Linked DNA regions of Desulforapulum autotrophicum HRM2. The main gene of each other region encodes a partner of the protein of the gene in region 2 in a complex. Links are inferred from orthologs where the notes say so. Each region holds a gene or a part of one and is shown on either strand. Other genes may lie near its edges.

Region 1 (3,172 bases), 1.9 Mb from region 2 along the record:
AGGTGGAGGGGACCCAATTTAAGGTCCCAGGATCCAACTTGCCTGCCTTGAACATATGGGCAAGCTCGGCAACCTTACCCATGGCTGGATCGCCCATGACGGCCTTTCCGGCAAGGTCTGACACCTGCTCAATCTCCGGCCTTGCCACCACAAAAACCGACGATCGCTTTAAAAAGTTAGACAGCAGAACAATGGGTCGCCCCTTCATGGCCCCAAGTACAAGATCAGACTGCCCAAGGCCATAATCGGCCCGTCCGGCCACTACTTCCCGGACAGGATCGGTATGGGGTCCTGGTTCGACAAATCGGACATCAAGCCCCACTTCCCGGTAAAACCCCTGGTCTTTTGCGGCATAAAACCCGACAAACTCGGCATTGTGCTTCCAGTCAAGCTGCAGGATCACCGTCTCAAGATCGTGTGTGGCGCACCCACCCCTTTGAACACCCAGGACAAACACAAGGACCATGGCCGTTATCAACGCCATCCCTCGTATACAAAAACCAGACTGTCCCATGATGGTATCCTTACTTCACATATTTTACAGTTGCTAAATCGTGACGGACCAAGGCTTTACCTTACACTCACGCCATACATTCCTCAATCTGATCGATGAACCTTGACCGCATGGCAAACTGACCTTTTCGATAATTGGCATGGGAAAGATAGAGAAAGCGTTCGGCCCTTGTCATGGCAACATACATGAGTCGTCTTTCTTCCTGGATGGCCTGCTCTCCGGCATCAATGGATCGCCAGTGGGGGAAAAGCTTTTCCTCACACCCGACCACGAACACCGTGTCAAATTCAAGTCCCTTGGCCGAGTGGATGGTCAAGAGGGCCACCCCTTCCCCGTCGTCATCCTCGTCCTTGGTGTCCTCCCGAATCAGGGCCGCCTCTTCCAGATACTCAAGGATGGTGGATTTCTCCCGTGCCGTGTAGACCAGCTGTTCGATGTTCTCCTTTTTAGAGATAAATTCAGCCTCGGTCTTGACCTTTTTCTTCAGGTAATCAAAGTAAGCTGTCCCATCCAGCACCCGCTCCATGGCCTGGTTGGGCGGCAGGTCCCAGAGGGAATCCAGCAGCTCAAGGAGCTTTGAGAGCTCACCATGGATCTTGGGGGTCAGCACCCGCTCCTGGACCATTTTTCTGGCAGCACCGGACAGACTCATCCCCTCTTCTTTCATGGTGCCGATCTTCTTGACCATGGCTGGCCCGATCCCCCTTTTAGGGGTATTGATGATCCGCTCAAACGAGACGTCGTCGTTGGGAAACTGGGCCGCGCTCAGATAGGAATTGATGTCCAGAATTTCCATCCGTTCAAAAAAACCCTGGGCACCCATGAGGCGGTAGGGAATTTTAAACATCCTGAATATCTTTTCAAAGGCAAGGGAACAGAACTTGGTGCGGTAGACCACGGCAATCTTGTCAAAATCAATGCCTTCACCCTTGCAGTTCAAGGCCTTGAGGCGCTTTGCAACCCATTCGGCCTCTTCACCTTCGGAAAAAAACTCGTGGATTTCGACCACCCCTCCCTTTTTCTGGGAGAAACACTTTTTGTCCATCTTGTCGGCATTAAAATCAATGAGCCCGTTGGCCGCCTGGACAATTTCATCGGCCGACCGGTAATTCTCCTCAAGGCGAAAAATCCTGGCATTGTCATACCGGTTGGAAAACTGAAGAAAATGGTTAACATTGCTGCCCCTGAACCCATACACGGCCTGCCAGTCATCCCCCACGCAGAAAAGATTACCGTGATCACCCAGCAAAAGCCTGGTAAGTTCGTCCTGGAGATTGTTGGTATCCTGGTATTCGTCCACAAGGATGTGGGTGAACTGTTGCTTGTACCGCTGCTGAATTTCGGGAAAATCCCTGAGAATGTCCCGGGTTTTCAGCAGGATGTTGTCAAAGTCAACCAGGTTGGCCTCAAACAATCTTTGTTCATACGCCTTGTAAAGATCAACCACCCGGATTATGCCCATCCTCGGGTGCTCGTCAAAATAACGGTCTGGATTGGCCGAATTCTTTGCCCTTGAGATGATGGAGATGAGATTGCCGGCATGCTTTTTTTCAAGGTTGTTGTTCACAAGGATCTCCGTCACGATCTTTTTCTGCTGGTAAATCGAGCAGATCTGGATGGGAGATGAGTAACCGATCTCATGGCTATGGGTCTTGAAAATAACAAGACAGGCCGAATGGTAGGTCCTGACCCAGGGAAACTTGGCATACCCAAGGCCGGACAGTTTATAAAGGCGACTCTTCATCTCCTGGGCCGCCTTATTGGTAAAGGTGATGGCAAGGATTCTTGTGGGATCAAACCCCTGGCCGATGAGGTGCATGATCTTTGCCGTCAGGGTCCGGGTCTTGCCGGATCCTGCCCCTGCAACCACAAGGGCGGGTGACCCCGTGTGAAGGACTGCCGTCTGCTGCTGTTCGGATAATTCCATTGGTTTTTACTACTTAACTCCCTTAGGGTGTCTTGGAAATGATCTTTTCAAGGGCCGTCTCAACCATGGATCTGATCTCAACAAGCCTTTGTTGTGTTAATGCCTCAAACCGCAACACCAGGGCAGGCTGGGTGTTGGAGGCCCGCACAAGCCCCCAGCCGTCGCCAAAGAGCGCCCGCATGCCATCAATGTCAATGACCTCGTGGGTCTTTTTAAACTGCTCTGTAATGGCGGCAACTACGTCAAATTTTCTGGAATCGTCACATTCAACCCGAATCTCAGGGGTGGTAAAGGTGACGGGAAGATCTTCAATCAGCTGGGATACGGTCCTGCCCGTATCAGCAACAATCTCAAGAAGCCTGCAAGTGGCGTAGAGGGCGTCGTCAAAACCGAAATACCGATCCTTAAAGAACATGTGGCCGCTCATCTCACCTGCAAGTTCGGCATTCGCCTCTTTCATCTTCTTCTTGATCAGGGAATGGCCCGTCTTCCACATGATGGCCCGGCCCCCGTGTTGTTCAATGTCATTGTACATGACCATGGAGCACTTGACCTCAGAAATAAAGGTAGCCCCGGGTTTGCGCTTGAGAATCTCCCTGGCAAAGATTACCATGAGCTGATCCCCGTAGATGATGTTCCCGTGCTCGTCGACTACGCCGATGCGGTCGGCATCCCCGTCATACCCGACGCCCAGATCCAGTTTTTTTGCTTTGACAAGGTCAATGAGTTCA
Region 2 (3,143 bases):
TAAACAGTATCGCCCCAGTCAAAACCGAGCCAGCCGACATCCTTAATGATGGCATCAACGTACTTTTGTTCTTCCTTGGCAGGGTTGGTGTCGTCAAACCGTAAATTGCAGGTGCCGTTAAACTGCCGGGCCATGCCAAAGTTGAGACAGATGGATTTTGCATGCCCCAGATGAAGAAACCCGTTGGGCTCGGGAGGAAACCTTGTTCCCACCCGTCCGTCAAACTTGCCGGTCTTCATGTCACCGTCAATGATGGATTTTATAAAATGGCTGGTTATATTTTGATCTTCCATTGAATCCTCTCTTAATACAGGTAAATGTATGGTGGTTTAAACCCTAATGCTTACCACATTCCCTGGGGTTGCAAAAGCAATAATTCTTTAAAAAAAGGGGGATCTCTGGTATATAGGGTTCCATGACTCAATTTAATATCAAATCGCCCTTTCAACCCACCGGGGACCAGCCTTCGGCCATTGACTTTCTTTCAAAGGGAATTTTCGAAAAAAAAAAACACCAGGTCCTTCTTGGGGTGACCGGGTCGGGAAAAACCTTTACCATGGCCAACATCATTGCAAGAACGGGCAGACCCGCCCTTGTGATCGCACCGAACAAGACTCTGGCAGCCCAGTTGTACAACGAATTCAAGACGCTTTTTCCAGAAAATGCCGTTGAGTATTTTGTCAGCTATTACGACTATTATCAGCCCGAAGCCTACATTCCCACCAGTGACACCTATATCCAGAAGGACTCTTCCATCAACGAAATGATTGACAAGATGCGTCATTCTGCCACCCGGTCCGTGCTGGCAAGAAAAGATGTGATCGTGGTGGCAAGTGTCTCATGCATCTACGGCCTGGGCGCTCCTGAGGATTACCTGGCACTGCGGGTGGAAATTAACGAGGAGATGGAAAAATCCAGGGATAAACTTCTGGCTGAACTTGTCAACATCCAGTACCAGAGAAACGATGTGGATTTCCACAGGGGAACCTTCCGGGTCAGGGGGGACAGGGTCGAAGTCTTTCCGGCTTATGAGACGGATAAAGCCCTTCGGATTGATTTTTTTGGTGACACCATTGACGGCGTTTTCGAGGTAGACCCCCTCAAGGGGGATGTCCTTAACCGGATAAAGGGTACGGCTGTTTTTCCGGCCTCCCACTATGTCACCCTGAACCAGACCAGACAGCGGGCCGTGGAGACAATCAAGGCGGAACTCAAGGTGAGAATTGATTTTTTCAGGAACGAAAATAGACTCATCGAAGCCCAGCGCATTGAAGAGCGCACCCAGTATGACCTTGAAATGATCAACGAGATCGGCTACTGCAACGGTATCGAAAATTACTCCCGCCATCTCACAGGCAGAGCTCAAGGTGAGCCACCCCCAACCTTGATCGACTATTTTCCCGAAGATTTTCTCTGTTTTTTTGACGAGAGCCACATTTCTGTTTCCCAGGTGGGGGCCATGTACAAAGCTGACCGGTCCAGGAAGGAAAATCTTGTGGGGCACGGGTTTCGTCTGCCGTCAGCCCTGGACAACCGGCCGTTGAAATTTGACGAATTCAAAAAAAAGATTCCCCAGGCCATTTATGTCTCCGCCACACCCGCTGACTATGAGCTTTCATTGGCAGGTACCCGGGTTGCCGAGCAGATCGTCAGACCCACAGGCCTCCTTGATCCGGCCATTGAGGTCAGAAAGGCGACCACCCAGGTGGACGATCTCTATGAGGAGATCGTCAAGCGGGTGGAGGCCGAAGAGCGGGTTCTGGTGACCACCTTGACCAAACGCATGTCCGAAGATCTCACCGACTATTTTTCAGATTTCGGCATCAAGGTCAAGTACCTGCATTCGGATATCGGCACGGTGGAACGCATCGACATTATCCAGGATTTAAGAAAGGGCGTGTTTGACGTTCTCATCGGCATCAACCTTCTGAGGGAAGGACTTGACATCCCCGAGGTGACCCTGGTGGCCGTACTGGATGCGGACAAAGAAGGATTTCTGCGATCCTATCGATCCCTTGTTCAGACCTTTGGGCGTGCAGCCAGAAACGCATGCGGCAAGGTGATCATGTACGCAGACCGCATCACCCCTTCAATGAAAAAAGCCATGGACGAGACAGATCGGCGCCGGATCATCCAGAAACAATACAACCAGGATCACAATATCGTGCCAACGACCATCATCAAGGAGATTAAGATGTTCGACTACACCATGGAAAAGGATCTGGCCGACCTTTCCCCTGGGGTGGGTGAGTCGACAACCGTCTATGATGCCGACACGGACAACCTGGCAGAAATCATTGCGAACCTCAAGGTTGAAATGAAACAGGCGGCAAGAAAAATGGAGTTTGAAACAGCTGCAACCCTCAGGGACAGGATCCGGGAATTGTCTAAGATCCTGGAGATGTAACCCAATGACCCCATCCGTGCTTGAGCGATATCAATCCGCCCCCCAGAATCCCGGTGTTTACCTGATGAAGGATAAAAGGGGTACGATCATCTATGTGGGCAAGGCCCTGAACCTGAAAAAACGGCTCGCCTCTTACTTTGCAAGGGAGACCGGCCATGACATGAAGACCGGTGTGCTGCTTAAAAAAGTGGTCGATTTTGATCTCATTGTCACAGCCACCGAGCATGAGGCCCTGATCCTTGAATCGACCCTGATCAAGAAGCACAGTCCCCGGTACAACGTGATCCTCAAAGACGGAAAGAGCTATCCCTGCCTCAGGATCGACACTTCCAAACCCTTTCCGGCCCTGGAGGTGGTACGAAAAATCGGGGATGACAATGCCGTTTACTTTGGTCCCTACTCATCTGTCCAGAGTGTCAGAAGTACCATCAAACAGGTGAACAAAATATTCAAGCTTAGAAAATGCAGGGATGTTCAGTTTGCCAACCGCACAAGACCCTGCCTCAATTATCAGATAAACGCATGCCTGGGCGCCTGCTGCAACAGGGTGTCAAGGCAGGAGTATGCCCGGGTAGTTGGGGATGTGATTCTGTTTTTAAAGGGCAGGGCTCCAGATCTGATCAACCGGCTGAAGTTCGAGATGCAGACAGAGGCAGATCTTGAACATTTTGAACGTGCTGCCCAGATCCGGGACACTATCCTTGCCATTCAAACAACCCTGGAGCGCCAGGTGGTC

Evidence for each region.
Region 1: the proteins of uvrB (region 2) and HRM2_RS20005 are in contact, whole or in part, in a crystal structure (PDB 7EGT), measured with the Thermus thermophilus proteins. The link is inferred for Desulforapulum autotrophicum HRM2 from one-to-one orthologs. Residues at the interface, in WP_096411307.1 of Thermus thermophilus: Glu23, Leu25, Arg26, Asp27, Gly28, Glu29, Arg30, Phe31, Arg55, Glu326, Asp327, Phe328, Glu379, Ser382, Gln383, His398, Gly400, Arg401; in WP_096412145.1 of Thermus thermophilus: His654, Arg656, Phe657, Gln666, Asp668, Glu669, Lys680, Arg681, Leu682, Ser683, Lys685, Tyr686, Ala687.

The regions. Positions count from the first base shown.
Region 1 is NC_012108.1:4,564,995-4,568,166, forward strand. The notes cover bases 12-2,951. They hold HRM2_RS20005 (ATP-dependent helicase), read right to left. Parts: upstream 2,442-2,951; coding sequence 582-2,441; downstream 12-581. Other genes in these bases: HRM2_RS20000 (transporter substrate-binding domain-containing diguanylate cyclase), read right to left, coding at 12-514; HRM2_RS20010 (phosphomannomutase/phosphoglucomutase), read right to left, coding at 2,464-2,951. In the rest of the region: more of HRM2_RS20000, read right to left, coding at 1-11; more of HRM2_RS20010, read right to left, coding at 2,952-3,172. UniProt on the Escherichia coli protein: A helicase with DNA-dependent ATPase activity. Unwinds DNA duplexes with 3'-5' polarity. Translocates on single-stranded DNA with 3'-5' polarity. Initiates unwinding more efficiently from a nicked substrate than double-stranded DNA.
Region 2 is NC_012108.1:2,653,855-2,656,997, forward strand. The notes cover bases 1-2,911. They hold uvrB (excinuclease ABC subunit UvrB), read left to right. Parts: upstream 1-415; coding sequence 416-2,407; downstream 2,408-2,911. Other genes in these bases: HRM2_RS11575 (glutamine--tRNA ligase/YqeY domain fusion protein), read right to left, coding at 1-293; uvrC (excinuclease ABC subunit UvrC), read left to right, coding at 2,412-2,911. In the rest of the region: more of uvrC, read left to right, coding at 2,912-3,143. UniProt on the Escherichia coli protein: The UvrABC repair system catalyzes the recognition and processing of DNA lesions. A damage recognition complex composed of 2 UvrA and 2 UvrB subunits scans DNA for abnormalities.